Regions from separate parts of the Leisingera sp. XS_AS12 genome, predicted to be linked through region 4. Evidence: riboswitches for the same ligand, from Rfam matches in the RefSeq annotation. Region 4 holds a riboswitch; each other region holds the start of a gene.
The links. Region 4 has a riboswitch for cobalamin ahead of AB9K35_RS17145 (TonB-dependent receptor plug domain-containing protein). Riboswitches for the same ligand answer to the same signal wherever they lie in the genome.
Positions count from the first base shown of each region.

Region 1 (7,528 bases), on a different contig from region 4:
ACAATGATCGAGATTCAATCCGTCAGCCACCGGATCGGGTCGGCGCAGATCCTGACCGACGTGTCACTGCGGCTGGAGCGCGGCGGGGTGATTGCCCTGGCCGGGCCCAACGGGGCGGGCAAGTCGACGCTGTTGTCGCTGATCGCCCGGCTGCAGCCGCTGCAGCAGGGGCAGATCCGGGTGGATGACATGCAGCTGGGCCAATGCGACGACCGCGCGCTGGCGCGCAAGCTGGCGATCCTGCCGCAGCAGGTGAACGCCTCGAGCCGCCTGACGGTGCGCGACCTGGTCGGCTTTGGCCGCTATCCGCATCATCGTGGCCGCCCCACGGCCGCGGACCGCGCCCGCGTCGAGGCGGCGCTGGCGCAATTCGACCTTGGGCCGCTGGCGGACCGCCAGCTGGAGACGCTGTCGGGCGGCCAGCGCCAGCGCGCCTTCGTCGCCATGTCCTATGTGCAGGATACGGATTTCCTGCTGCTGGATGAGCCGTTGAACAACCTCGACCTTGCTGCCGCCCGCAGCCTGATGGCGCAGCTGCGCCAGTTGGCCGACGACCAGGGGCGCACCGTCGTGATCGTGCTGCATGACATCAACTATGCCACCGCCTATGCCGATCGCATCGTGGTGCTGAAGGGAGGACGTGTGGTTGCGGACGGTGCCCCGGCGGAGACCGTGACGGCGGCGATGCTGGAGCAGGTCTTTGGCACCGCGGCCCCGGTACACAGCGTCGGCGGTCGCCCGGTGGTGCTGGTCTGATCGCAGCGCGCGTCGCGTTCACGAGACCAGAGCAGACCAATCCTGAGCGGAAAGACAACGGCAGGCAGGCGCCGGGGCAGGGGGCTGAAAGGCGGTGCGCCCCTTAACATGCACTTGCATGTCAAGGGGAAACTGCCTAAAAGCCGGGTGAACCGCCTCGCCAGCCCCGTTTCAGGGCAAGCCCAGCACGCAACCTGAAACTTGGGGAACTACCATGGCCGCCTTCACCGCGCCGCGGGCCCGCCTTTTGTGCGGCACCGCTCTTACATTCTTGACCGCTTTGCCCGCCGCGGCGGAGCAAACGACATCCAACGTCCTGTCGCTGGACCCGATCGTGGTGCGCCAGCAGGACCCGGTCGGCGATGCCGCTGACCGCGACAATTCGGTCTACGTGGCCGACGCCGAGCTGGACCGGGCGCGCTCCGGCGACCTGAAGGACGTGTTCAGCGGGATCGCCTCTGTCTCGGTTGGGGGGGCGATCCCGATTGCGCAGAAGATCTTTGTCAACGGCATCGACATGCTGAACCTGACGGTGGCGCTGGACGGGGCCTTGCAGAACAACCGCGTGTTCCACCACGTCAGCGCCAATGCCTTTGACCCCGGCATCCTGAAATTCGTTCGCGTCGACCCCGGCGTGGCTGCCGCCGACACCGGCCCGAATGCCGTGGCCGGCGCGGTCATCATGGAGACCGTGGATGCCGTGGATGTTCTGGCCGATGGCGAAACCTTCGGTGGCACTGCGCGGCTGAGCTACGGCGACAATGGTGCGACGTTCAGCCGGTCGCTGACGCTGGCAACCCGTTCGGGCGGTTTCGAGGCGCTTGGCTATCTGAAATCGGCCACCGGCGACGATTACGAGGACGGCTCGGGCAACGTGGTGCAGGGCACCGCCGCGGATCTGCAAAGCCGCCTGCTGAAGCTGGCCTATGAATCCGACACCGGCCACCGGCTGGAGCTGACCGGCCAGCAGATCAGCGATGATGCGATCCGCCCCTACCGCTCCAACATCGGCGAGGTGATCGGCGGGCGTCCAGTTCCGCTGACCCGGCGTTACGACACTGAACGCACCACCTACAGCCTGCGCTACGAGAGCACGATCGACACAGGCATGTGGGATCCCGAAGCGGTGCTGGGCTACTCCGAGGCTGACGTGCGGGTGCCGGAGCCCTATGGCAGCAAGGGCGTTTCCAGCACCCTGTCGGCCAAGGTGCAGAACACCTTCCACCTGTCGCAGAGCAGCACCATCGTTGCCGGTCTGGACTATTACGACCGGGAGTCCGAATACTCTGACCCGTCCACCAGCGGGCTGCGTGAAGCTGCCGACAACATCGGCCTGTTCGCCCAGGCCCGGCTGGAGCCTTCGGACCGCTGGAAGCTGTCGGCGGGCCTGCGGTATGACTGGCAGGACTTCACCGGCTCTGGCGGCCAGGAGCTGAGCGTGTCCGGTGCCAGCGGCAACCTGTCGGCGCGCTACAAGGTGACGGACGCGCTGTCGCTGCGGGCAGGGTATTCGAGCGTGTTCGGCGGCATCCAGCTGGAAGACAACTATGTCTTCGATCCGGGCTGGACCTATGCCGGGCTGGAAAGTTCGCGGGCCGAGAATTTCAACCTCGGCGTCGACTGGAGCGCGGGCAATCTCACGCTGGGGGCCGAGGTCTTTCGCACCGAGGTCGAGAATGCGCGTGAAAACTCGGGCAACATTGATTTCCAAAGTGAAGGCTACAGCCTGGGCGCGACCTATGGCTGGCTTGGTGGTTTCGTGCGGCTGAGCTTCACCGACAGCGACATCGAGCTTAACGGCGGTTCTACCGGCAGCTACGAGGCGCGCGATCTGGGGGCACCGCTGGGGCAGGTGCTGGCATTGCAGGTCCAGCAGGAACTGCCGCAGTACAGCCTGCTCGTGGGCGGCAGCCTGGATCTGGCCCGCGACTACGACACCGGCGGAGCGGGCACCCAGGAGCTGGACGGCTATGAGGTCGTGAACGTCTTCGCCGAATATACCCCGCCGTCGCTGAACGGCGTGACCCTGCGGGCCTCGGTGCAGAACCTGTTTGACGCGGACTACGCCGACCGGGCCACCTATGGCGGCGAATATGCTTCGATCGTGCCGCTGAAGGAGCCGGGGCGCACCTTCATGATCGAGGCGGTCGCGCGGTTCTGAGGATCAGCCGTGAAGCCGCCTGCGGCGCGGCTTCACGGCAGCAGCTTGATCAGCAGGCGCGACAGGGCATAGGCCTCCTCGGTGGTCAGATGCTGGCCGATCTCGGTCTGCATCGCCTCCCAGTAGGTTGGCCAGATCTTCGCATGCAGCCCGGCGCCGCGGTCGGTGAGAAAGAGGATCTGCTTGCGCCGCCCGTCGGCAATGAATTCGCGCCGCAGCAGCCCGTCCTTTTCCATCCGGGCCACATGTCGGGAGAGCGCGTATTGCGGCACGAACAGCTTGTCCTCCAGCGCCGCCATCGGCTGGCCGTCGGCACCGGCGCGCTCCAGTTCGAGCAGGATCTCGTACCAGATCGGGTCATTGATGCCATGGCTCCTCAGCGCCCGCGCGATCCGCGGGTGGAACTTGCGGTGGGCGCGCATGATGTTGAACCAGGCGCGGTTGTAGGCAATCGCTTCGTCGTCGTCTCCGAAGAAGGCGGCGTTCGGCGAGGGGCCGGGGCGGGTGGTCATGGTCGCGTCCTTTCAGGTGGCACCAATGCAAACGCCCAGAACGCAGACCAATGCCGGGCGCGGCGTGTTGAAACGGTTTAAAATCAATATCTGCCAGTATCTTGGCTAATATCAATTCTAAGGAGCAGCAATGCAAACACGCGCGGTTTTCCACTCGGCGCAGGCCGCAGGCCTTTATACGCGCCTCGTCCGCCATTTCGGTCACAAGATCCCGGTCGTCGAGAGCCCGGAGGGGGCGGAGCTGCAATTCGTCTGCGGTCTGGCGCAGCTGCGCCATGACGCGGATCGGCTGAGCATACACGTCACGTCCGCGACCGCGACCGAGCTGGCGCAGACCTGCGAGGTGGTGGAAAGCCATCTGCTGCGCTTTGCCTTTCGCGAGGACCCGGCCCCGCTGGTGTGGCACCGGGGCTGAGACCCGTGCGGCTTTTCCTGTGGATATCGAAAACAACATATTGACGGGTGGCTAGGGTATAACCCTATATGGAGTGGCTTTGGTGCCTGTGATTCACATCAGAGGCTAAGAGGGAAACCGGTGTAATTCCGGTGCTGCCCCCGCAACTGTAAGCGGCGAGTCAAACCCCATATGCCACTGGCGCACCGGCGCCGGGAAGGCGGGCCAGACGTCGGAGCCGCAAGCCAGGAGACCTGCCAGGGCTGATGAGACGTGAACCACAGGCGGCGGGCCTGGGTGCGTGGACCGGCCTGCCCCCTGCAGCGCCGCCCGTGACCCTGTCCCCTTGTCCGCAACAGCAGATAGGGACCAGACCAATGACCATCACCGTGTATTCCAAACCGGCCTGCGTGCAATGCACCGCCACCACCCGCGCGCTGGATGCGCGCGGGCTGGCCTATGAGGTGATCGACCTCAGCGAGGACAGTACGGCGCTGCAGAAGGTGCAGGACATGGGCTATCGCCAGGCGCCGGTGGTCGTCGCCGGGGAGAGCCATTGGGCGGGCTTTCGCCCCGACATGATCGCTCGCCTGGCCTGACGCCGTGGCGGGGCTGGTCTATTTCTCCAGCGGCTCCGGCAATACCCATCGCTTTGCCACGCGGCTTGGCCTTGCGGCCACGCGCCTGCCGCTGCGCCACGGCGAGCCGCTGCCGCAGATCCTCGCGCCCTTCGTGTTGATCTGTCCGACCTATGCGGACGGGCAGGGGCGCGGCGCCGTGCCCAAGCAGGTGATCCGGCTGCTGAACCAGCCGCCCCTGCGGGCGCTGCTGCGCGGTGTGATCGGCGCGGGCAACCGAAACTTTGGCGAAACCTTCGCGCTGGCGGGCGACGTGATCGCCCGCAAATGCAATGTGCCGGTGCTGTACCGCTTTGAATTGGCCGGCACCGAAACCGACATCGCCCGCGTTCGCGCCGGGCTGCAGAAATTCTGGGGGACGGAATGCTCGATTCCAGCGTAGCCGGCGAGCGCGACTACCACGCGCTGAACGCCATGCTGAACCTTTATGATGCGGAGGGAAACATCCAGTTCGAGGCCGACCGGGAGGCGGCGCGGCAGTATTTCCTGACCCATGTGAACCAGAACACCGTGTTCTTTCATTCGCTGGATGAAAAGCTGGGGTATCTGGTTGAGGAAGGCTACTACGAAGCTGAGGTGCTGGAGCCATATGACCGCGCCTTCCTGCACCGGATCTGGGACGCGGCCTATGCGCATAAATTCCGCTTTCCGACCTTCCTGGGGGCTTTCAAGTATTACACCTCCTATACGCTGAAGACCCGCGATGGCGGCCGGTACCTGGAACGCTACGAGGACCGCGTGGTGATGGTGGCGCTGACGCTGGCGCGCGGCGACGAGGCGCTGGCGCTGCGGCTGATGGAGGAGATCATCACCGGCCGCTTCCAGCCCGCCACGCCCACCTTCCTGAATGCCGGCAAGAAGAGCCGGGGCGAGCTGATCTCCTGCTTTCTTCTGCGGCTGGAGGACAACATGGAAAGTATCGGCCGCGGCATCAACTCGGCGTTGCAGCTGAGCAAGCGCGGCGGCGGCGTGGCGCTGATGCTGACCAACATCCGCGAACATGGTGCGCCGATCAAAGGCATCGAGAACCAGTCCTCTGGCGTGATCCCGGTGATGAAACTGCTCGAAGACAGCTTTTCCTACGCGAACCAGCTGGGCGCGCGGCAGGGGGCGGGGGCGGTTTACCTCAACGCGCACCACCCGGACATTCTGCGCTTCCTCGACACCAAACGCGAAAATGCGGATGAGAAGATCCGTATCAAGACCCTGTCACTGGGCGTGGTAATCCCCGACATCACCTTTGAATTGGCGAAGAAAAACGAGGACATGTACCTGTTCTCGCCGCATGACGTGGAGAAGGTGCACGGGGTGCCTTTCTCGGAGGTTTCGGTCAGCGAGCGCTATCACGAGCTGGTCGATGATCCGCGCATCCGCAAGCAGAAGATCAATGCCCGGCAGTTTTTTCAGACTCTGGCGGAGATCCAGTTCGAGAGCGGTTATCCCTATATCATGTTCGAGGATACGGTGAACGCTGCCAATCCGGTGGCCGGGCGCATCACCATGTCGAACCTTTGCTCGGAAATCCTGCAGGTGAACGAGGCGTCGGAGTTCAATGACGACCTCAGCTACAAGCACCTGGGCACGGATATCTCCTGCAATCTGGGCTCGATGAATATCGCCAAGGCGATGGATGGCGGCGATCTGGCGGCCACGGTGGAGACCGCCGTGCGCGCGCTGAGCGCGGTGTCGGAGATGAGCGCGATCGACTCGGTGCCCTCCGTGCGGCGGGGCAATGACGAAAGCCACGCGATCGGCCTGGGGCAGATGAACCTGCACGGGTTCCTGGCGCGCGAGCACATCCACTATGGCAGCGCCGAGGGCATTGATTTCACCAACATCTATTTTTGCGCCGTGTTGTATCACGCGCTGCGGGCCTCGAACAAAATCGCGCAGGAGAAGGGCGAGGTGTTCAAGGGTTTCGAGCGGTCGACATATGCCGATGGCCGCTTCTTTGACGACTACGTCAGCGCCGACTGGCTGCCGGAAACCGATCGGGTGAAACAGCTGTTTGCCGAGGCGGGCATTGCCATTCCCAGCCGCGCGGACTGGCAGGCGCTGAAGGCCGATGTGATGCGCGACGGGCTGTATAACCGCAACTTGCAGGCGGTGCCGCCGACGGGCTCGATCAGCTATATCAACAACTCGACCTCCTCGATCCATCCGATCACATCGAAGATCGAGATTCGCAAGGAGGGCAAGATCGGCCGCGTCTACTACCCCGCGCCCTACATGACCAACGACAACCTGGAGTTCTACCAGGACGCCTATGAAATCGGGCCGGAGAAGATCATCGACACCTATGCCGCCGCCACCCGCCATGTGGACCAGGGCCTGTCGCTGACGCTGTTCTTCAAGGACACGGCGACCACCCGCGACATCAACCGCGCCCAGATCTACGCCTGGAAGAAGGGCATCAAGACCATCTACTACATCCGGCTGCGGCAGATGGCGCTGGAGGGCACCGAGGTGCAGGGCTGCGTGTCCTGCTCGCTGTGACGGTTCGGACTGACTGAGGATTTGACGAGATGAGAGACCTTCCCACCGCCCGTGCCGTGCCGCGCGCGATCAATTGGAACCGGTTGCAGGACGACAAGGATCTGGAGATCTGGAACCGGCTGACGGTGAATTTCTGGCTGCCGGAAAAGGTGCCGCTGTCCAACGACATCCAGAGCTGGTCGCAGCTGAAACCGGAGGAACAGCAGCTGACGATCCGGGTGTTCACCGGGCTGACCCTGCTGGACACGATCCAGAACACCGTCGGCGCGCCTGCCTTGATGCCGGATGCGCAGACCCCGCATGAAGAGGCCGTGCTGACCAACATCGCCTTCATGGAAGCGGTGCATGCGCGCAGCTATTCCTCGGTGTTTTCAACCCTCTGCCAGACCGCCGAGGTGGACGAGGCGTTTCGCTGGTCGGAGGAAAACGAGCACCTGCAGGCCAAGTCGCGGCTGATCCTGGATGAATATGACGCCGCCAGCCACCCGCTGAAGAAGAAGATCGCCAGCGTGTTCCTGGAGAGCTTCCTGTTCTATTCCGGTTTCTACCTGCCGATGCACTGGTCGAGCCG
Region 1 covers NZ_JBGFGM010000065.1:10,580-18,107, reverse strand. The annotation lists gene AB9K35_RS03350 (iron chelate uptake ABC transporter family permease subunit) at 1-7, shown strand, start outside; gene AB9K35_RS03345 (ABC transporter ATP-binding protein) at 4-756, shown strand; gene AB9K35_RS03340 (TonB-dependent receptor plug domain-containing protein) at 971-2,917, shown strand; gene AB9K35_RS03335 (MarR family winged helix-turn-helix transcriptional regulator) at 2,950-3,429, opposite strand; gene AB9K35_RS03330 (DUF2218 domain-containing protein) at 3,560-3,844, shown strand; cobalamin riboswitch at 3,908-4,100, shown strand; gene nrdH (glutaredoxin-like protein NrdH) at 4,201-4,422, shown strand; gene nrdI (class Ib ribonucleoside-diphosphate reductase assembly flavoprotein NrdI) at 4,427-4,843, shown strand; gene nrdE (class 1b ribonucleoside-diphosphate reductase subunit alpha) at 4,825-6,957, shown strand; gene nrdF (class 1b ribonucleoside-diphosphate reductase subunit beta) at 6,987-7,528, shown strand, end outside.
Region 1: linked by a shared signal. The riboswitch ahead of nrdH (glutaredoxin-like protein NrdH) and the one ahead of AB9K35_RS17145 (TonB-dependent receptor plug domain-containing protein) in region 4 are both predicted to bind cobalamin.

Region 2 (7,528 bases), on a different contig from region 4:
CTCCAGCACCAAGGATGTCTTTGTCGGCGAAAGCGCTGTCACCACAGGCGGCGGCGCGGCGATTGCGCAGAAGGTCTATGTGAACGGGATCGAGGAAAGCCTCTTGTCGGTCACCATCGACGGCGCGCGGCAGAACAAATCGGCCTTTCACCACACCGGCAATGTGCTGCTGGACCCCGAATTGCTGAAATCGGTCGAGATCACCAAGGGCCTGGCCCCCGCCGATGCTGGCCAAGGCGCGCTGGCGGGCTCCATCGCCTACGAAACCAAGACCGCAGGCGACCTGCTGGAAGAGGGCGAAACCTTCGGCGGCCGGGTGAAACTGGGCACCAGCGACAACGGTACCGACCTGGAAAGCGCGTTGGCCATCTTTGGCCGCCAGGGCGGATTTGAGTACCTTCTGAATGCCACCCGCCGTACCGGTAGCGACTATGAGGACGGCGACGGCAACACCGTGCTGGGCACCGGCGCTGACCTCACAGATTACGTCGGCAAGTTTGCCTATCAGTTCGACGGCGGCCACCGGTTTGAATTCGCCGCTTCGCAGACCGAGGACAACGGCCTGCGCGCAGCCCAGGCAGGTCCCGGCGGCATCCTCTTCATCCGCCCGGATTTTGCCGGGGTCGCCTCTGGCCCCAGCGTCCTGACAGAGGGGCTGTCGCGCCGGACCTCCTATACGCTGACCTATACAAATGCCCAGGCGCAGGGGATCTGGGACCCCACCATCCAGCTGAGCCACAACGAGCAGGAGATCGATGCCAGCGGCGTCTACGGCACCAACAAGAGCCTCAGCGGCACATTCAAGAACCGATTTGCCATCAGCGGCGGCTCTCTCACCGCGGGCTTCGACTTCTTTAACGAAACCGCCGAGGGCGAAGGCCGCGGGCCGGGGCCCTTCGGCAGCTCCGGGCGCGAGAAGCTGCGCAACCTGGGCGTCTTTGCTCAGGCGCGTCAGGACTTGGGGACACGGGTCTCGGTCAGCTATGGTGCTAGGTATGATGCTCAGAAGTTCACCGGTGCTGATGATGGGCCGGACGGCCCGACCAAACTCTCGGAAAGCGGCTTCAGCGCCAATGGTGCGGTCGATGTGATCCTGTCGGACAACTGGACCCTGAACGCCGGTGTGGCCTCGACCTGGGGCGGTTACGAGCTGGGCGAGGCGGCGCTGGTCAACTTTGGCACCGCCTGGAACTATGACGGCTTCACCGCGTCGCGTGCCAAGGCGGGCCGCATCGGTCTGCGCTTCGACAATGGCGCTTGGAAGGCCAGCGCAGCCGTGTTCCGCACCGATGTCGACGACATCACCGCGGTGCTGCCCACGGCCGGTGCCCGCGGAGCGACCGCCGACCTGACCAGCCAGGGCATCGATGCTTCGCTGGAATACAACTGGGGGCCCGGCTTTGCGCGGCTGAACTGGACCTATGCGGATGTGACGATGGACGGCGATGCCGTCGGCTCCACTGCCTACTACCTGGGCCGCCCGATGGGGCAGATCATCGCGCTGGAAGGCGGCTGGGCTCTGGACGACCAGTGGCAGTTCGGCGGCACCGCCGAGATCGCCCGCGAATACAGCGACGCCGCGGCGCCGTTGCCCGGCTACGAGGTGGTGAACGTCTATGCCTCCTACACGCCGCGCAGCCTCGGCAATCTGGAAGTGCGGCTCGATGTGCGCAACCTGTTTGACGAGACCTATGCCAGCCGCAGCTCCGACGGGGTGGATTCCAGTCGCGTGATCGCGCTGAATGAGCCTGGCCGCACCATCGGCCTGACCGCACGGCTGAAGTTCTGAGCCGCCGCGAAACAGTCAAGTCCCGGGGGCGGCTGCCGTCCCCCGGCCCTTCCAGCCAACGAAGGCCAGAAATCATGATCCGACAGACAGGCCGGTTTCAAACCGCCCACGCCAGCAAATACATGCGCCAGCTGTGCAAGCATTTTGCCCATAAGGTTCCGGCCGCGTGCGACAAAACAGAAGGACGCGTGCAATTCCCATTCGGCCCGGCAACCCTGCACGCCAGCGCAACCGAGCTGCAGGCCGAGATCACCGGCCCGGACAACGCCGCGTTAGAGCGGGGCCGCGCCGTGATCGACTCGCACTTGAAAACCTTTGCCTTCCGCGAAGGCTTCACACAGATGGACTGGGCGGCACCGACGGAGGGCTGACAGCTGGCCACCCGTGCCGTCTGCGTCAGGCCCGTCGCCGCTGCGACTGCTGGTGGATCGGGCCGGTGATGGACAGCACATTGCCGTGGAACTGGCCGTCCACCAGGTAATGGGTCATCAGGTTCTGCCGGTTCAGAACCTCCAGCGGGCGGCCGTGTTCGACAATGCGCCCGCCCGCCATCAGGTAGACATGATCGCAGTAGCGCACCGCCAGGTTCAGGTCATGCATCGTCATCAGCACGGTGCGGCCGCGGCGCCGGACCTCGTCCAGCAGTGCCAGCTGGTAATGCAGGTCCAGGTGGTTGGTCGGCTCGTCCAGCACATATATTTCCGGATCACAGGCCAGAAGCTGGGCGAAATAGCAGCGCTGCAGCTCGCCGCCCGACAGCTTGCCCGCGGGCTGATCCTGCTTGTCCGCAAGGCCCGCAAGCTCCAGCGCGTCCTGGCGCCGGCGGTCGAATTCGCCGTGCGGCAGCTCCAGCACCGACAGGCCGATCTCGACAATGTCACGCGGCGTCAGCCCGTCCAGCAAGCCTGCGCTCTGCACCAGCGCGCCCAGCTTGCGGGCCCATTCGTGATGGGCATGATCGCCGATTGCCCGGCCCTGCGCCCGGATCTGCCCCGCCGTCGGTGCCACCGCGCGGTAAAGACTGCGCAACAGCGTTGTCTTGCCCGCGCCGTTCGGCCCCAGCAGCCCGTGGATCTGCCCCTCGGGCACTGCCAAAGACACATCGCGCACGTAGGCAGCGCCCGCGATCTCTACCGTCAGATTGTTGATTTCCAGCGCGAACTCAGACGGCACGGCGCAGCCCTCTCAGGATGATGATGAACGGCGGCGCCGCGAACAGGGCCAGCAGTACGCCCAGCGGAAGCTCCTCCGGAGCAAGCAGCACCCGGCACAAGAGGTCAACCGCAATCAGCACCGTCGCCCCCAGCACCATGGTGATCGGCAGCAGAACCCGGTGGCGCGCGCCGACCAGCAGCCGCGCCATATGCGGCACGATGAGGCCGACAAAGCCGACGATCCCCGCCACCGCCACCGCCAGCCCGGTCAACAGCACGGTCGCCACGAAGATCATCGCCCGCAGCCGCGCGGTGCGGATGCCCAGCGCCTGTGCGCGCTCTTCTCCCAGCAGCGTTGCGTCCAGCGCATTGGCTTGGGTCAGGAACATGAGCCCCAGCGCCACCACCGCTACCGCCAGCAGCGGCACCTCCTGCCATTCTGTTCCGGCAGCGGTGCCCATCAGCCAGCCCATCGCGTTGCGGGTCGCATGCGGGTCGCCAATATAGAGGAAGAAGGCCGTCAGCGACTGGAACATCAGCGAGACGGCTACTCCCGCCAGCACCACGATCAGCGGATCCATCGGTTGCCCCCGCCGCTGGGACAACCCCATGGTCAGCGCAAAAGCGGCCGCCGCTCCGAGGAAGGCGATCAGCGGCACTCCCAGCCGGTCGGTGACCGCCGCGGGCAGCCAGATGATCGCCGCCACCGCTGCCGCCGACGCCCCCGAGGAGAGCCCCATCAGGTAGGGATCCGCCATCGGGTTGCGCAGCGCTGTCTGCATCAGCGCACCGGCCAGCGACAATCCCGCGCCGATCAGCCCGACGGCCAGCACCCGCGGGATGCGCCATTGCCACACGATCAGCGACAGGCCGCGCGGTGCGTCCTCGCTCCGGCTCAGGATCGCAAGGCGGTCCGCCCAGCCGATGTCGGCCGTGCCCCACAACACCCCGGCGACGGCTGCCAGGACCATCGCTACCAAGGCTGCCGGAAACAGAAGCGAGAAGCGGGCCTGCATTCAGCGCAACGCCGCCAGCTGCGCGTTCAGGTTTTCAACTCCGTCGGCAAAGCGCATGCCCAGCAATGTCTCGGAAAACGGCACCACCACGAAACGCCCGTTCTGCACCGCCGTCAGCTGCGACAGCACGGGATCGTTTTCCAGATACTCCCGTTTCTCCTGCGCCGAGGACCAGCCTGCCTCGATCAGCAGGATCACATCCGGGTCGGCCTCGACCACGCGTTCCCAGGCCAGATCAACCCAGGCGCCTTCGACGTCCGCACTGATGCTGGTCAACCCGGCGGTTTTGGCGACCAGTGCCGGGCCGCCGCAGCAACCGATCGAGAACGGCGTGTCGGTGCCACTGTCATAGATAAAGGCGCTGCGCCCGCCGCCCGCGGGATTGTTCTGCACCGCTTCGATGCGCGCCCTGGTCTCGGCGATCAGCGCATCCGCGCGATCCTGAACGCCGAAAATGTCGCCAATCACTTCGATGTCGCGCAGGATCGGCGCAATGGTCAGCGGCACGTCCTGAGGGTGCGCAGACCTGCACGACGCATCCACCAGATAGGTCCCCACGCCCAAGTCGTGCCACTTCTGCACCGATCCCAAATTGTCTTCCGAGAAGGCAGAGGCAAAGCCTGCGAACAGGAAGTCGGGCTCTTGGGTCAGCACGATTTCTGCAGCCGGATATTTCTCGGCCAGAACGGGGACGCTGTCGAATGCATCCCGCCACTGGTCCGGGATCTCGTCGTCGAGATAGGCGGTGCCGACCATGGCGTCCTGCAGACCGAGTGCCAGCATCACCTCGGTGGCCTGCTGGTTCAAGGTAATGGCCCGCTTCGGCGGCGTTTCGTAAGTATAGGAGCTCCCACAACTTTGAACGGTCACCGGATCGGCCTGCGCCGCACCGGCGGCCGCAACAAGGCACAGCGGCATCAGAACTCTAAGCAAATTCATGGGTTTCTCCTGATTGATGAATAAGCAGGGACTGCGGAACATCCCCCGCGCAAAGAACCCGGGCCACCAGGCTGCGCACATCCGCCAGATCGCGGACCCGGTACCAATCCCCTTTTGGATAGTGCACGATCACAGGCCCGTTGTTGCAGGGAAACAGGCAGCCGGCCGCGGTCACAAGACAGTCAGAGGCCAACTGCATGCGGCCCAACTCGGCCTTCAGCGCCGCCAACAGGTCGGGTGCATCCTTCAGATGGCAGCGCGGTCCAGTGCAGACCAGCAGGTGGTGACGATGGGGCGGAGGACTGTTCCAGCCTTTGCCCAATTCGCCGTCTGGTCTCGGTTCCACCTCCGTCAGCGGCACCTCAGCCCGCGCAACATGGCCAAGGACCGAGGTGTCAGCTTGCGGGGCCTCAGCCAGCAGAACCTTCGGGCGTGTCCCGGTCTGGCGCGCCAGCCAGGCCCCCACTGCGCCGGGCAGCCAGGCCTCTATGCTCTGCGAAAACGGGAGGCCAACCGGACGCAGTTCGATCCGCGTCGCTCCCAACGCGGTCATATCGTCCAGCGCCCGCCAAAGCCCCTCGCCGCTGGCTTCGAGCCGGACCGCCACCGCCGCACTGGGCGCCGCTGCCGCCAGCCCTTCGGCCAGGGCCTGAAAGCGGGATTGGCTGACATACGAAGCGGAGATCAGATAAATTCGGGCGTCCATGCAAGCCTCTCAAGCGGAGGCAGGCAGGCGCTGGCGCGAAGCGCTGGGGACACTGTCATCTCTTCCTCCACGGGCCCTCCGCCCGATTGGTTACGGTTTACCGATGGCAGGTCTCCTGACTTGCGGATCAAAGCGTGCCGTCCCTTCCCGGATCCGCCGGATCCAGTGGTTCTGACGGGGTACTCTCCGCTCACAGTTGCGGGGGCAGTTCTGGACTTGGGCCGCTCAGCCCGCACCAGATTCCCTTTTCATCCCATTGCCATACTCGGCCGGGAACCATCGATTTTTGTCTGCTCAAATCGGCCTGCCCTGTCAACCGCTATATGTCGCCACGCAACCAAGCCCTTCGAGCAGGGAGGATGCGTCGGAACATGATCAGGTCAGCCCCCCGAGGCGGCGCACCTGCGCGCCAACGCGCTCCCCGTCTACGGTTGCCATTGTTGCGGCGATGCCTGCGGCTTCCCCGGTGGCAAAAGCCGTCCCCATGACACGGACCGAGCCATAAGCGACAGGATCGGCCCCGATGACGCGGCCAGACACAAACAGATTGTCGAGGCCGCGCGCCCGCAGACTGTCCAGTGGAACCGAGGCGTAACCATGCCCGCCAACCGGGTGGTAGACCGGCTTGCCGGCTTCACCGTGCAACTCTGCGGGCCACGCCGCCCGGGCGATGCTGTCGGAGCGTTGCCGCCCGCAGGCGAGATCCTCGGCCGTCATCTCATACCGCGTGGCAGGGTGCCTGCTTTCACGAATGCCGATCTGCGGACCAGACTGGGCCAAGAAGCAATGCTCGAACCCCGGCACGTGATCGCGCAACATCTGCACATAGTCATTCGCCATCTCCCGCGCGCACCGCTCCGCCCGCGTAAAACTGGCGGACGTGAGGTCGGGCAGCGCCAGGTCAATGATCATCCACCACATGTCGCCAGTGCCGGGAATGCGCGTATAGATGCCGCCATCCTCGCGGCGGATCGGATAGGCGCCGGTCTTGTTGTAACGCTGGATGGCCGCCTTGATCGCCGACCTGTCAAAGGGGACCCGCGGATCCAACCCGGAAATCCGGATCGGGGCAGAGACGGCCTGCAACTGGCCGTTCATGTCGCCCTCACGCATTGTGATGCCAGACACGAGGGACAGATTGCCGTCGCCAGTCGCATCGACAAAGCCCTCAGCGATGATCCTTCGGCGGCCCTCCATCCCGGCGACGGTTACAGCCTCTATGCGGTCAGCCGTTCTGGTTGCGGCGGCGACACGAGAGTGCAGCAGCACATCAACGCCGTGATCGGCAAGCACCCGGTCGAACGCCAGCTTTGCGATCTCGGGGTTCAACAGGATGATCCAGTTGCCCGTGGTTTCGGAATTATGGGCCTCGGTATTCATTCCGCAGGCCCGCATGGCCGCCAAAACCAGATCCCCGGCCCCACCGACGGCTTTTACCGGCTCAGGCCCTTGCTGGAAAAATCCGCAGTAGGCCAGAACCTGCGACGTGGTCGCCGCGCCGCCGAGAAAGCCGTATTTTTCCACCAGGCATACCTTGCCGCCTGCGCGGGCAGCGCCGAGCGCCGCCCCGATGCCGGCAGCGCCCCCACCGGCCACGACCACATCATAATCACTCTCGGTCTTCCGGCTCATGTCCGCCAACCCAGAACGTGCTTTTCCACCAGCCCGACGGTGGTAGACAGCAGCACCCCCAGCAGCGACAGGATCGTCACCCCGGCAAACAAACGTTCAAGGTCGTACAGCGATCCGGCCTGCAGGATGTAGGCGCCGATGCCATGTTCGGCGCCCAGCATTTCCGCCGCCACCAGCAAGATGATCGCGATGGCCAAGCTGACACGCAGCCCCGACAGGATGCCGGGCATGGCACCGGGCAGCACGATCCGCAGCACCACCGTCGACCAGCGCAGGCCAAAGCTCTGGCCCA
Region 2 covers NZ_JBGFGM010000079.1:13,724-21,251, reverse strand. The annotation lists gene AB9K35_RS06655 (TonB-dependent receptor domain-containing protein) at 1-1,789, shown strand, start outside; gene AB9K35_RS06650 (DUF2218 domain-containing protein) at 1,864-2,160, shown strand; gene AB9K35_RS06645 (ABC transporter ATP-binding protein) at 2,186-2,962, opposite strand; gene AB9K35_RS06640 (FecCD family ABC transporter permease) at 2,952-3,959, opposite strand; gene AB9K35_RS06635 (ABC transporter substrate-binding protein) at 3,960-4,898, opposite strand; gene AB9K35_RS06630 (ferredoxin) at 4,885-5,604, opposite strand; cobalamin riboswitch at 5,692-5,900, opposite strand; gene AB9K35_RS06625 (FAD-dependent oxidoreductase) at 5,980-7,236, opposite strand; gene AB9K35_RS06620 (ABC transporter permease) at 7,233-7,528, opposite strand, start outside.
Region 2: linked by a shared signal. The riboswitch ahead of AB9K35_RS06630 (ferredoxin) and the one ahead of AB9K35_RS17145 (TonB-dependent receptor plug domain-containing protein) in region 4 are both predicted to bind cobalamin.

Region 3 (7,528 bases), on a different contig from region 4:
CCTGCATCTCGGTCATCTTGGTTTGCAGTTCCTGAGCCGATTTCATCATCTTGGCCATGTCGCCAAGACCGCCGAGGCCTTTGAGCATGTGATCTCTCCTGAGAATTCCGGTTTGCCCCGCTAGATACGGGGGCAGGGGCCATGAAACAAGGGGCAGCTTCGCCGCGCTGCCGCGGTCAGCCTTCCTCGAAGGGGTCCCACTCGTCCTCGACCTCGGGCAGGGCTTCGGCGGCCACTTCGGCGGCAAGCTCCTCGGGGGTGCGGATGCGGGTGATCTTGGCCTTCGGGAAGCTTTCCAGCACCGCCTGCACCAGCGGGTGTTCGCTGGCCTTGGCGCGCAGGGCGTTTTCGGCGGCATTCTCGCGCTCGCTGATGGTTTCACCGCCGCCCTCGCTGACGATCGAGAAGAACCAGTTGTAATGGGTCCAGGCCTTCAGCTGCTCGCTGAGGCGCTTGGTCAGGTCGCGCGGTGCATCCTCGGTGAGCTGGAAGGTGATGCGACCGGGCTGATAGGCCACCAGCCGCACGTAGCTTTTGACATATTCCAGCAGCAGGCCGTCGCGGCGGCTGCGGATCAGCTCGACGACATGTTCAAACGTCGGATAGCGGGCCAGAGCGGCATCAACCTGTGGCGCCAAAGCGGCCATGGTGCCGCCGCCGCCATGGGCCATCGGCCCGCCGCCCGGACCGCCCGGACCGGGCTCCGGCTGGCCATAGCCGACCGGGGCGCCCGAGACCGGTGCCCCCGGGGCGCTGCCCATGCCACCCATACCGGCCATCGCGCCACCGCCGGGGCCATTCGGCGGCAGGGGCGGCGGGGTGGCATCTTTCAGCTTGCGCACCAGTTCCTCGGGGGTGGGCAGGTCGGCCACATGGGTCATGCGGATCACCGCCATCTCGGCGGCCATCATCGCGTTGGGGGCGGCGGCCACTTCCTCCAGCGCCTTCAGCAGCAATTGCCACATCCGGCTGAGCACCCGCATGTGCAGGGTTTCGGCCATCGCCAGGCCGCGGGCGCGCTCGTCCGGGCTGACGGTGGGGTCCTCGGCGGCGTCGGGGGTGATCTTGACGACCGAAACCCAGTGGGTGATCTCGGCCAGGTCGCGCAGCACCGCCAGGGGATCGGCGCCTTCGGCATATTGCGCGCTGAGCTCGGTGAGGGCGCCTGCGGCGTCGCCGCGCAGGATCATGTCCATCAGGTCCAGCACCCGGCCGCGGTCGGCCAGGCCCAGCATGGCGCGGACCTGATCGGCGGTGGTCTCGCCCGCCCCGTGGGAGATCGCCTGGTCCAAGAGAGAGGTCGCATCGCGGGCCGAGCCTTCGGCGGCGCGGGTGATCAGCGCCAGCGCGTCATCGGCAATCTCGGCCCCTTCGGCGGTGGCGATCCTGCGCAACAGCGAGATCATCACCTCCGGCTCGATGCGGCGCAGATCAAAGCGCTGGCAGCGCGACAGAACGGTGACCGGCACCTTGCGGATCTCGGTGGTGGCAAAGATGAACTTCACATGCGCCGGCGGCTCCTCCAGCGTCTTCAACAGCGCGTTGAAGGCGGAGGTCGACAGCATGTGGACCTCGTCGATGATGTAGATCTTGTAGCGCGCGGAGGCGGCGCGGTACTGCACCGAGTCGATGATCTCGCGGATGTCGCCGACGCCGGTGCGGGAGGCGGCGTCCATCTCCATCACGTCGACGTGGCGGCCTTCCATGATCGCCACGCAATGTTCGCACTTGCCGCAGGGGTCGGTGGTCGGGCCGCCGGTGCCGTCGACGCCGATGCAGTTCATGCCCTTGGCGATGATCCGCGCGGTGGTGGTCTTCCCGGTGCCGCGGATGCCGGTCATGATGAAGGCCTGGGCGATGCGGTCGGCGGCAAAGGCGTTCTTCAGCGTGCGGACCATGGCGTCCTGGCCGACCAGGTCGGCAAAGGTCTCGGGCCGGTATTTGCGCGCCAGTACCTGGTATTGGGATGGGCCGCTTTCGCTGGGGGTGTCGCTCATGGTGTCTCGTGCCGGATTCGGATTGGTTATGCCGCGTATCGCGCAGGGTATTGGAGCGCGCCCGGTTCGTCCACCGCAGAAGGGCGGCGCGGGGCGGCGGAAAAACCTTTTGGGATTTGCGGCTGGCGCGGCTAGACTCGGTGGTAAGGCCCGGGTGGGATCGGGCGGGGCGCGCGCAGGCAGGGAGGCGCCATGCATTCTGACAAAACCTCTGGGGTGGCGGAGCAGCCGACGCCCGCGCCGATGGCGGCTCACGATCCCGTCAATCTGACCCTTCATGCCCTTTCGGTTGGGGGCGGTCTGCTGGCCCTGTGCAAGCTGCCGGGGAGCGGTGGCGATTATGTCGGTGATCTCGCGCAGATCAACGCGTGGAAGCCGGGGCTGGTGATCTCGATGACAACGGAGGCGGAGCAAGTCGCCGCGGGCGGTGTGCGCCTGGGCGCGGATCTGCAAAGCATGGCCTGTCGCTGGATCCATTTGCCGGTGGCGGACTTCGACACCCCGTCGAGACGGGTGGCCCTGAAATGGCCGACCGCCAGCCGCAAGGCGCGGCGCGCGCTGGCCGGAGGCGGTCGGGTGCTGGTGCATTGCAAGGGCGGCTGCGGGCGCTCTGGCATGGCGGTGCTGCGGCTGATGATCGAAGCCGGAGAGCTGCCGGCGCAGGCGCTGGCGCGACTGCGCAGCTTGCGCCCCTGCGCGGTGGAGACCCAGGCCCAGATGGAATGGGCCTATGCCGGTCGCATGCGGCTGCGGCGCCCCAGCTGAAGACGTGCAGCAGCCGGGGGCGGACCGCCAACGGCGCAGGTCGCGGGCGGGGTAGCGGGGGGGCGGAGGGCGTCAGCCGAGCGAAACCTGCGTTGCGGCTTGTGCGTGGGCGGGGTTCGGGATCGCCTCGATCAGGGCGCAGGGGCGCGCCGTTGCGGTGGTGGCAGCAAAGCCACTGTCGCCGGGGCTGAACATGGCATCGGCAAAACGGTCAAGCCCGGCCCGCGAGGTCTGGGCCTCGACACCGCAGTAGATGCGGATCCTGTCATGGCTGGCGGCGAATTGCGCCGGGCAGGACTTGGGGCAGCCGTCCAGCACGGTGTTGCCGGTGATTTCAAAATCCTCCTGCGTCAGCGGACGCGCCTGCGTCAACGCCGCCGCCAGCCGGGTGATCATGCGTTCCGCTGCCGGGCAGGGACGGCCCAGGTCGGGACAGTCGGTGGCCGTGTAGCCGTGGGTCTGGTCGCTCCAAATCATCAATGCGCCCTCCGCGCGTGGCGGGGCAGAGGGGCAGGGGGAGAAGCGGTGCCAGTCCGCCCGTCGCCGGGCAACCGCAGCCGTCAGACCCTGCCCGGACGCCCCGTCCGGGTTCGAGTTTCACATGTGATGGCAGGTCTCCTGACTTGCGGGTCGATGCTGATCCGGTCCTTCCCGGCCCGAGGGCCAGTGGATTGTCCGGGGTCGCTCGCCGCTTACAGTTGCGGGGGCAGTTGCGGACTTGTCCGGCCTGAGGCCGGACGCACCGCATTCCCTTTTCATCCCGGCCACGATCCGTCGCGGCGCGGGAACCATCCCCTTAGCGGTAGCGGCTGCTGACCCGGCGCGTCAATCGCAAATCCGCATCCGCCACCGGAGGAACGGAGCGTAAGGCGACCGCGCGGCGGCCGCAGGTCTGCCTGCAATGGTCTTGCCACGCGGGCGTCAGCCGGGGTTGTCGGGCGATGCGATCAGGCGGTGCTCTTCAGCCGCGCCTCGGTCAGGCCCGCGTAATCGGCCAGGCGCAGTTTGAAGCGACGGTTGAGGTTGTTGCGCGCCAGTTTCAGAGACTGCAGCAGCAACCGTCCGGTCAGGGTGCTTGCCTCCAGTTTCAGCCAGACCGAGAGGCGGGTGCGCTGGGGGGACAGGGCCACCAGCTCCACCTCCATGCGGCCATCCAGGCCGCTGCCACCGCCGGTGATGGTCATGCCGGTCACCGGCGAATAGTCGGCCAGGACCAGCCGGGCCTGACGCTGCTTGCCGCGGAAGGCAAAATTCAGATCCCAGGTCAGCCCCGCCTCGGGGTGGGCAGGATCGCCGGTGCGCTGCACCTCGATGCTGCGGCGCAGGGCGGAGCGTTCCATCATTTCAAAGTCGGAGATCGCCCCAAAAACGTCCGCAATGGGTGCTTCGATATCTTCGTTGCCTTTGAATTCCATGCTCGCCTGCCTGTCCCGAATGTCTGATGTGCGTGCCTGTTGTACCCCGTGCGGTGACAGGGGGGAGCGTGCCTCTCGCGCTGGACACAAATATGCGCTCTAGTCCAGCGTGTCCGCAAGCCAGTTCTTGAGCAGAAAATGCGCAATTGCGCCTTTTCGGGCCGGTTTGATCAACGGGTGTTCGCCGGCAAAGGCCGCCATCATCTCCTGGCGGCTGACCCAGAGCGCGTCTTCGATCTCGGCCGGGTCGATGGTGATGTCGCGGCTCAGCGCGGTGCCGGCGCAGCCGAACATCAGCGACATCGGAAAGGCCCAGGGCTGGGAGGCAAGGTAGCTGACCGCGCCGACCTCCACGCCGGTCTCCTCCAGCACCTCGCGCCGGACGGCGGCTTCCAGCGTCTCGCCCGGTTCGACAAAACCGGCCAGCAGCGAATACATCCCCTCGGGCCAGCCGGGCGAGCGGCCAAGGAGCACGCTGTCGCCATGGTTGATGAGCATGATGACCACCGGATCGGTGCGCGGGAAATGCGGCGCCTTGCAGGCAGGGCACAGCCGTTGCCAGCCCGCCTGCGCGATGACGCTGGGCGCGCCGCAGCAGGCGCAGAACCCGTGGCTGCGGTGCCAGGCCAGAAGCGCCTTTGCCGTGGCGGCCAATTCGGCTTCCAGCGGCGTGAGCATGGTCATGATGCGGCGCAGTTCGGCGAAGACGTGGCCCTGCGGCAGTTCCGGGTGTTGCTGTTCGCTGGCGTCGCTGAAGGCCTCGAGCGACGCTGCGTCCAGATCCGCGGGCTGCCAGTCGCCAAGGTCGCAGGCAAAGCGCGGTGCGCCTTGCGATGTCAGGCCGAGGAACAGGGCCGTGTCGCGCAGGGGGGTGACAAGCGGGTGATCGGGGGCCGTCAGGGCAAGCCCCTGTGGCGGTGCCTCTGCCTGTGGGCGCCGGGCCAGCGGTTTGCCGCGCCACAGCAGCAGCACGGCTGCATCGGCTGCGCGCCAGGCTGCGTCCAGCGCTGCAGCGTCGGTGCGCAGATGGGCGGCGCGGTTCAGCGCACCGCCACCGAAAGTCACCTGTTCTGCATGTTTCATGGCGGTCTCCCGATGCATCTTGCGGTTTCCTTGCCAGCCCGGTTGGCCGGGAGCCAGCCATGTTGCGCGATCCGGGCTTGCCTGTCACTGCAACGCAACACCGCCCGATCGGAACAAGGCGCGCGCGGGGCAAGAAGGCAGGGTGCAAAATGTCTTTGGCGGCAGAGCATGTCACGGCGGCGCTCAGAAAAATGTCGCAGCACTCAAAAGGTGCCTTTGCAAATCGTTAAAACGCTGATTCAAATGGGGCGGAGAAACACGCGGTAAAGCGTAGCCTACAGAAGCGGACCCTAAGTGCCGACACGGGAGCAGACATGACGGTTGCGGTGGACAAGCCCCCCGCCCGGACCTCCGGGCGGCTGCGCGTGCTCGCCACGACGGATCTGCACTGTCACCTGCTGGGGCACGACTATTATGCCGACCGGGCCGATCCGGCCGTCGGGCTGTCGCGCGTGGCCAGCCTGATCGCCGAGGAGCGCGCCGAAGCCGCGGCGCGCGGCGAGGCCTGTCTGCTGGTCGACAATGGCGACGGTTTCCAGGGCGCGCCGCTCGGCGATATCGAGCCGGGCAGCACCCGGCCGCATCCGCTGGCGGTGGCCTTTGACGTGCTGGGGTATGACGCGGTCGGGCTGGGCAACCACGACTTTGATATCGGGCTGGAGCGGTTGTCGCGGGTGCTGGCAGACGTGCGCTGCCCGGTGCTGTGTTCGAACCTGCGGGCGGCCCGGCCCGGGCTGCACCTGCCTTTTGGGGAGGCCGCGATCCTGGAGCGGCAATTGGACAGCTGTCCCGATCTGCCGCCTGTGCGCATCGGGTTGCTGTCGGTGCTGCCACCGCAGACGCTGGTCTGGGGTGGTCGCGGGCTGCAGGGGCAGCTGCGCGCCACCGGGATCGTCGATACCGCGGCCGAGCAGGCCTGGCGCCTGAAGACGGAAGGCTGCGATGTGGTGCTGGCGCTGGCCCATACCGGGCTTGGCGATGACGGCGGAGCGCTTTCGGCGGGCGGCGGCGACAGTACGGAAAATGCGCTGGAGCAGCTGGCGGCCTTGCCGCCGATCGATGCGCTGGTGGGCGGCCATACCCATCTGACGCTGCCGGATCCGGCGCATCCGCTGGACAAGCCGGTGGTGATGCCCGGTGCTCATGGCTCGCACCTGGGCGTGCTCGACCTCGACCTGCGGTACGGGGACGGGGGCTGGCGGCTGGTCTCGGGACAGGCGCGGTTGCGGCCGGTGGCCTGCAAGGGCAATGCCGGCGCGATCCAGTCGCTGGCCGCGGAATCCCCCGAGCTGGTGGCGGCGCTGTCGCAGGACCATCAGCGCACCCAGGAGCGCATGCGGCAGCCTGCCGGTTCCTCGGACGTGGCGATGCATTCCTATTTCACCTTCTTTGCGCCGGACCGCGGTCTGGCGCTGGTCGCGGCGGCGCAGGCAGCGGCGGTTCGGCCGCTGCTGGCGCAAAGTGCCGCGGGAGAGCTGCCGCTGCTGTCAGCGGTGGCACCCTGCAAGTTCGGCGGTCGCGCCGGGCCGCAGTTCTACACCGATATTTCCGCCGGGGACCTGAGCGCCCGCAATATCGCCGATTTGCAGATCTTCCCCAATGAGTTGCGCGTGGTGACCGTGAGCGGCGGCCAGTTGCTGGACTGGTTGGAGATGTCGGCGGGGCTGTTCAACCGGCTGACACCCGGGCGCAGTGGTCAGCTGCTGGCGGATCCGGCCCGCGCGGGGCACAATTTCGACGTGATGTTCGGGTTGCAGTACCGCATCGATCCGTCGCAACCGCCCCGGTTCTCGGCCACCGGAGAGCGCATCAACCCGCAGGCCCGGCGCATTCGCGAGCTGCGGTGGCGCGGTCATCCGGTGGATCCCGAACAGAAGTTCGCGGTTGCCGCCAACAGCTACCGGGTGCGGGGCGGCGGCAGTTTCCGGATGTTGCACGAGGCCGAGGAACTGTCCCTGCCGCCGCTGCTGATCCGGGACGCGGTGCGTGATTACCTGCAGGGGCGGCTGAAGACCGACCCGCTGGAGGCTGCGCCCTACCCGTGGAAGCTGGCGTCCCTGCCGGGCGCGCGCGCAGTTGCGGTGACCGGTCCGGGCGCGGCGCGCCACCTGGCAGAACTGCCTGCCGGTCTGGCGGTGCCACGGGGGTTCAATGAGCAGGGATTCTGGGAACTGGAGCTACATCTCTAGTCCTGTCCGGCGGGTGTGCAGCTGCCCTTGTCATTCCGGATCATGCCCCTTATATCGGGATTCGAGAGGTTGGCGCGGG
Region 3 covers NZ_JBGFGM010000121.1:87,401-94,928, reverse strand. The annotation lists gene AB9K35_RS19790 (YbaB/EbfC family nucleoid-associated protein) at 1-88, opposite strand, end outside; gene AB9K35_RS19785 (DNA polymerase III subunit gamma/tau) at 177-1,997, opposite strand; gene AB9K35_RS19780 (protein-tyrosine phosphatase family protein) at 2,241-2,762, shown strand; gene AB9K35_RS19775 (hypothetical protein) at 2,835-3,239, opposite strand; cobalamin riboswitch at 3,353-3,570, opposite strand; gene AB9K35_RS19770 (SRPBCC family protein) at 3,710-4,177, opposite strand; gene nudC (NAD(+) diphosphatase) at 4,277-5,260, opposite strand; gene AB9K35_RS19760 (5'-nucleotidase C-terminal domain-containing protein) at 5,575-7,449, shown strand; RNA gene ffs (signal recognition particle sRNA small type) at 7,512-7,528, shown strand, end outside.
Region 3: linked by a shared signal. The riboswitch ahead of AB9K35_RS19775 (hypothetical protein) and the one ahead of AB9K35_RS17145 (TonB-dependent receptor plug domain-containing protein) in region 4 are both predicted to bind cobalamin.

Region 4 (7,528 bases):
CCATCGACCGATCCGCCAGCGACCCCATCATCCAGAACACGATTTCATTGGCCGCAAAGGGGTTGGGCGACAGGTTCAGCACCAGCGAGGTCAGCGCCCCTGCCATGGCCGAAATGGCGATCCCCGCCAAGATCAGTGACAGTGACCCGCCCTGCGGCCCCGCCAGCGCCATCACCAGAAAGACGCCGATCAGCGCCCCCGCCAGCGCAGCGAATGGCAGGCCCATGCTCAGCGTTGCCGCCAGCCCAGTATTGATTGCCAGCACCGCCCCCAAAGCGGCCGAAGACGACACGCCGATCAGCCCCGGTTCCGCCAGCGGGTTGCGCAGATAGCCCTGCATTGCCGCACCGGCCAATCCCAGCCCGGCGCCGATCAACACCGCCAGGATGGATCGCGGCAGTCGGATTTCCCGCATCACCAGCGTCAGAGGGCCATAGCTGTGATCGAACAGCGCTGCCAGGCTTTCGCCCACGGCCACATCCGCCGGTCCCACGGTCAGTGAGATCAAGAACAGCGCCACAACGGCGGCGGACAGGATAAGCATCAGGCGGGTCATGGCTGGCCTTCCTTTTCAACAAATCGGCGGCGTTCCTCCTCCAGGCTTTGCACGGTGCGCAGCACATGCGGAGTGCCGCAGACCCAATCCGCATCGCGCATCTGCCCGGCCCCGCTGCGCGAGGCCAGCTGCTTTACCACGGGATGGGCCAAATTATCTTCGCTACGCGAGGCGCGGGGATAAGGCACAGTTCCGACCAGCAGATCGGGCTCGGCCAGGGCCAGAACTTCCAAAGGCATTTTGCCGGATCGGGCATAGCCCAGCTCGGCCGCGATATTGGTCAGGCCCGCGGCCTCGAGTATCTGACCAGCCAGAGACTTTGGACCGGTCGTGTAGTTGTTGGCCGAATAAAGCGCAGCGCGCGGGCGGGCGCCCATGGCCACCTGCAACTGCGCCAATTGACCGTCATATTCGGCCAGCAATGCGCGGGCCGCCCTTTCGCGCCCCAAAGCTTTGCCCATCTGCAGGATCCGGTCGCGTACATCAGTCAGGGAGTCGGCAGGTTGAAACACCACCACCGGCACCCCCAAACGCCGCAGCATTTCGGTGGTGGCCCGGGTGGAAAACGCGCCAGCAATCACCAGATCCGGCTTGAGCAGATAAATCTCCTCTGCCCTGCCATGATTGATTGGATAAGCCATGGCCTCGTCAACCATGGCCGAGGCGCGGGTATCCCGCGCGATATAGGAGACAGAGATCAACTGGCCAGGTGCGGCCAAAAGCATTGCCAGCTGATCGGTACATAGGTTCATCGAAACCACGCGAGACGGCCCGGCAAAGGCACCGGTCGTAGCCCACAACAGGGCAAGTACTATGCCGGACAATCTGCGCATGGATCAGAAGGAAGCTCTTATGCCGACATAGGCAGCCCGGCCACGTTTGGCATAGCCCCAGACATCGGCATATTCCTCGTCAAACAGGTTGGTGATACGACCAGTCAGCACCACGTTGCTGTTCAACTCATACTGCGCCGACAGATCCACCGTGGTGTAATTGGGCAATTCCACTGTGGAATAGGAGCCAAAGAACTGGCTGTCCCAATTGCCCGCAATATGACGCATATCAGCCGTCACCGAGCCGCGCCCCTGGAAAGTCTGCAGGGTTGCGCTGAGCAGTAGCTCATGCTCCGGGCGGCGGATTTCGACAGAGCCATCAGGATTGGTCGCGTCCAGGTAGGTATAGGACAGGCGCAAGTCGAGATTTTCGGTGGCGTCGAGGCTGGCGGTGAGTTCAATACCTTTGCGATCACTGTCTCCGGCCTGGTTGCGATAGGACCTGGTAGTGGCGTTCACCACATAGTTTTCGATCTCGCCGGTCAGGGTTTCGTCAAAGTAGGTGACATCAACCAGCCCGCGCCCCTGAAGGAAGGGCACTTCGACGCCGATGTCGAAGCTGCGGTTCTCTTCCGGTTTAAGGTTCGGATTGCCAAGATAGGTCGTGGTACCAAAAGTCGAGTTAGCGAAAAGTTCGAAATAAGAGGGGTTCACGATACCGGTCCCCGCCGAGCCATGCAAACGTATGCCGCTACCGGCAAAGGTATAAGAGGCGCTGGCGTTCCAACTGGTCGCATCTTCAAAAGCACTGTTATTGTCGCGCCGCACGCCGAGTTGCAGGTCCAGGCCATTTGCAAAGCTGCCACGGTATTCCAGGGCGATCGAGTTGGTTCTACGCGCATAAAGAGGATTGCTGCTGCTGGAATCCTCTTCCCATTCCAGAATTGCGTTGAGCAGATGATCGGCGTCATCGGCAGGCTGTCCATTCAGGCCAAAGCTCAGAAGATATTTGGCGGCTTCCGTTTTTGTTTCGGTCGCAGCCCCGCCGTTTCGGGCACTGTCATAGTCTGTACGCTCGAACGCCAGGCGATGCTTCAAACGTCCACCCAGTGTATCCAGTTCAGCAAAAAACTGTGCCAGACGCTCCTCTCTGTCGGCATATTGCGTCGGATCATCCACCACATAGCCAGCCGGATCGGTTGCGCTCCATGATGTGCTATCACTGTCGTAATGTTCTTCTGAGGTGCGTACATTAAAACCAAGTTGGAAGTGGTCCGTAACCAGATAGTCCCCCTTCAGTTGCAGTGTGGTTCGACGAATGCCGTCTTCCTCACCACCGTCACCAGAAGTGTCGTAACCATCGTCTTCGTCATGAGCCAAACTGAAGGAGAGGCCGCCACGCTCAGTTCGTGTCGAGACACGTGCCGAAGCACGGTAGCCATCGGTGCCATACTCCGCACTGCCGCCATATTCAGTGCCAATTTCGCCAGTCTTGGTAATGATATTGATCACCCCAGCCGAGGCATTGGAGCCATAGAACACCGATTGCGGGCCGCGCAGGACCTCGATGCGCTCAATATTGGCAGTATCCAGCCCCGACAGGATATACTCGCTGTCCCCACCGGAGGCTTCGATACCATCAATCAGGATCAGAGTATGATTGGCTTCGCCACCGCGGATGCGAACCTGGGTAAAGCTGTCACCCGAACCGTTCACCATCAGGCCGGGAATGGCCCGCAGGGCATTTTGGACCGTGGTGATGCCGCGCTCTTTGATTTCTTCGCTGGTCAGGACCGAGACCGAGCGACCGTATTTCTGTGCTTCCACCGGGGTGAAGCCGCCAGAGACGATGATTTCTCCCAGATCTGTGATTTCGAAGTCCTGGGCTATCGCCAGGGCTGGAGAAGCGGCCAAAGCCGCGGCCAAGGACAGGCGTACCTTGCTCATAGTTTTTCCTCACGGCCTATGGGAGCGCCCACAAGCCAAGCATCCGCCCAAATTGGGCAGAAATTAAAATTTGGAGTCTTTGAGAGGCACTGCCTCCGCAGACGGTGAAAATGCCACCACTACGGAAGTCCGTTGTCCTTGGCGCGCCCCGCACCCGGACAGGGTGATCATCCTGGCAGGTCTCCTGACTCGCGGGTCGAGGCCTTGCTACGCCTTCCCACCCCTTGGGGCAGTGGCTTGTTGCAGCAGTGCTCTCCGCTCACAGTTGCGGGGGCAGTCACGGATTCGGCGCCTGTTGGCTACACCTCACCGTGTTCCCTATTAACCGGGTGGTTTCCCAGCCGGACCAGAACGGTTGCGATGTAGGCCGAAAGTAAATTCTTTGTCAAGCACAGCGAGAGCCCAGTTTTTTCAAGACAAGCAGACCCGCAGCCTTTGGAAATCACTTCCGGGCCTTAGGCCCGGAGTAGCGATAGATGTGCAGCCCGGATCGCATGAACCGGTAAATGGACAGTGACGACCCGGCGGGTCAAATCCACACCAAGGATGGTGACATGGGTGGTCGGCCCCGGACATCCGGGATCGTCGCAGTCCATTTCGACAACGGTAATCAGGGCAAGCTGCCCGGCACCGGCCATATCACGCACCAAGTGCTTTACGCGCTGGATATGCCACAGTGTGGTTGCCTTCCCTTTGATTTGGGCGGCAAAACTCACAGCTGTGTCGGGTTCGCTGCATCGCCATAGGTGGCAACCGGATCAAAACTCTTTTGGTCTTCCATGAAAACCAGCAGGGCACCCGCTGCGCTTCCAGTCGGTATAGCCCGGTAAAAACAGGACCTGTAGCCCACATGGCAGGAAGCACCAGAGCCTGCAACTGCCACACGCAGCCAGATGGCGTCCTGGTCGTCATCGATACGCGCTTCGACAACCTGCTGGACCAAGCCAGACGTTGCTCCCTTGCGCCAGAGAGTTTGACGGGCGCGGCTGAAGTAATGCGCCTCGCCGGTCTCCAACGTCAGCCGCAGGGCCTCTGCAGTCATCCAGCCAAGCATCAGAACCTCGCTGCTGTCCGCGTCAGTGGTGATGCAGGGTATTAGCCCGTCGGGACCGAACTTGGGTGCCAGCACGCAGCCCTCTTCGACTTCCTCGACCGATAGGCGGGGGGCGAAACGAATTTTGTCCACTTGGATACCTTGTTTTCTGTTATGTTATCTTATAACACCATGGCCATTCATGCTTCGCAACCAGAAAGAGCGGCACGACATGCAAAGCCAGACCCCTGTCACCTTGCTCACCGGCTTTCTGGGCGCGGGAAAAACCACGCTTTTGAACCGGCTGCTGCATGATCCCGCAGCGGGCCGTATCGCGGTTGTTGTCAATGAATTTGGCGATGCCGGCCTGGACCATGACCTGATCGAAGAGGCTGCCGAAGATGTGGTTCTGATGGCAGCCGGCTGCATCTGCTGCTCGATCCGCGGGGATCTGTCGAGGACGCTGATGTCCCTGCTGAACCGCCGCTCCCAAGGGGAACTGGCGTTTGACCGCGTGGTGATTGAAACCACCGGGCTGGCGGATCCGGGTCCGGTCCACCACACTTTGCTGATCGACAAGGAATTGGCCGCCAGTTTTGCATTGGATGGCATCGTGACCGCTGTCGATTCCGTTCTGGGCGAGGATACGCTGAATCAGCACGCCGAGGCGCAGGCACAGGTTGCCATGGCCGACCGGATTGTACTGACCAAGCGGGATCTGGCCAACCGGGCTGCCAAGCGGGCGCTGGCCCGGCGGCTTGACCGGCTGAACCCCGGCGCCCGGCGGATCGAGGCCGAGCATGGAGCCGTCCCCTCAGGGGCGTTGTTCGGGCTCAGCGCCTTGGGCCAGGAGACATCACGCAGCGATGTCCTCGACTGGCTGGCGGCGCCTAACGCCGCTGCACCGGCAGATCCTTTGGCGGGGATTTCCGGGTTCAGCCTGCCGCAACAGGAGCCGGTGCTGGAAATCGGAGGCCCATCGCACCATGCGACGGACAGCAGGATCGTTACTGCATCGGTGACAATCGATACGCCGATCCCAGCCAGCGTTTTTGATTTCTGGCTGGATGCGCTCATCGCTTTGCGTGGCGCGGACATTCTGCGGCTGAAGGGCATTGTCCATATCAAGGATGTGCCGACGCCCTTTGTCTTTCATGGCGTCCAGCACATTTTCGAACCTCCCGTACCACTGAGGGGCTGGTCGGCAGGCGACCATACCAGCCGCGTTGTCGTGATCGCCCGGGATTTCGCGCAGGAGTATCTCGAACAAAGCCTGGCCATGCTGCGCATGCGTCCAAATGAAGGGGGCGAGACCCAGGGCATAACCGTTCACACTCTGAGCGCGGCGGCCTTGTGACCCTGCGCTTGTTTTCCACCAATGCTTCGCGCCGATGAAGCGCTGCAACCCATGGGCGGGCCAGGACATCCCCCGGCACTGCCCGCAAGACCCAGGAAGCAATCACTATGATCCATGTTCACTTGCCTGACGGGGCTGCCCGCGTGCTGACCGATGGTGCGACTGCTGCCGACCTGGCCGCCGCAATCAGCCCCAGTCTGGCCAAACGCACCGTTGCAGCCTCGGTCGACGGGTATTTGACCGATCTGTCGGCGGCTCTCCCTGATGGCGCTGCAGTTGAGCTTGTGTCCCGCGATGACCCGCGTGCGCTGGAGCTGATCCGCCATGATCTGGCTCATGTGCTGGCCGAAGCGGTACAAACGCTCTGGCCCGGAACCCGGACAGCTATCGGCCCGGCAATCGAACATGGTTTCTACTACGACTTCGAACGGGAGACGCCCTTCACCCCCGAAGATCTGCCGGTGATCGAAGCCAAGATGCGTGAGATCATCGCAAGCCGCACGCCTTTTTTGTGCGAGACCTGGACCCGCGACCAGGCGCGTGCCCATTTCGAAGCTGCAGGCGAGCGCTATAAGCTGGCTCTGCTGGATGCGATCCCAGAGGGCGAGCCGGTGACCATCTACCGGCAGGGTGATTGGCTGGATCTCTGCCGCGGTCCGCATATGCGCCACACGGGCGACGCCGGTGCTGCCTTCAAACTGACACGGGTTGCCGGGGCCTATTGGCGCGGTGATGCCCAAAACCCGATGCTCAGCCGGATCTATGGCGTGGCCTTCGCCTCAAAGGTTGATCTGGACGCACATCTGACCATGATGGCCGAGGCGGAGAAACGCGACCACCGGCGGCTGGGGCGCGAGATGGACCTGTTCCATTTCGAAGAGGTCGCGCCGGGCTCGATCTTCTGGCATCCGAACGGTTGGCGCCTGTTCCAGACCTTGATCGGCTATATGCGCGACCGGCAGGAGGCGGCCGGGTATCTGGAAGTGAACTCACCCGACATCATGGACCGCGCGTTGTGGGAGACCTCGGGCCATTGGCAAAACTACCGCGCCAACATGTTCCTGGCGCAAACCGAGGATGACCGCGACTATGCACTGAAGCCGATGAACTGCCCCGGCCACATGCTGATCTACGGACAAGGCACCAAAAGCTACCGCGATCTGCCGCTGAAATTGGCCGAATTCGGTAAAGTGCATCGCTACGAGCCCTCCGGCGCGCTGCACGGGCTTCTGCGTGTGCGCAGCTTTACCCAGGATGACGCCCACATCTACTGCACGCCTGAGCAACTGACCGAAGAGTGCCTCAAGGTCAACGACCTGGTTCTGTCCATCTACCGTGACTTCGGCTTTAAGGATGTACGCATCAAACTCTCCACCCGGCCGGAAAACCGGATCGGCAGCGAGGAGAGCTGGGACCGCGCCGAAGATGCGTTGCGCAGGGCGCTGGATGCTTCAGGGCATGAATACACTCTGTTCGAGGGTGTCAACGGCGGACCAAAACCCGGCCACTGGGGCGGAGCAAAAGTCGGCCAGTTTGGGATTTGCGCCTTGGAGCTTGCGGCCCCCAAATAGCAAGCACGGTCCAAGGCGCATTGGCCGCCAGGCCAATTCTTTGAGGATCAGTTTTGGACGTCGGCGATACGTGCGCGGCTTTGATTGAGGCGGTAGCTTTCGCCGTTCATCTCCAAGATATTTACGTGGTGGGTCAGCCTGTCCAGCAGGGCTCCGGTCAGGCGTTCGGTTCCGAAGGTTTCTGTCCATTCTTCGAACGGGAGATTGCTTGTGATCAGGGTTGAGCCGCGCTCGTATCGCTGAGAGATCAGCTCGAATAGAAGCTCGGCGCCGGTTTTGCTCAAGGGGACG
Region 4 covers NZ_JBGFGM010000111.1:117,278-124,805, reverse strand. The annotation lists gene AB9K35_RS17155 (FecCD family ABC transporter permease) at 1-556, opposite strand, end outside; gene AB9K35_RS17150 (ABC transporter substrate-binding protein) at 553-1,389, opposite strand; gene AB9K35_RS17145 (TonB-dependent receptor plug domain-containing protein) at 1,393-3,276, opposite strand; cobalamin riboswitch at 3,433-3,642, opposite strand; gene hisI (phosphoribosyl-AMP cyclohydrolase) at 3,989-4,462, opposite strand; gene AB9K35_RS17135 (GTP-binding protein) at 4,542-5,666, shown strand; gene thrS (threonine--tRNA ligase) at 5,774-7,237, shown strand; gene istB (IS21-like element helper ATPase IstB) at 7,285-7,528, opposite strand, start outside.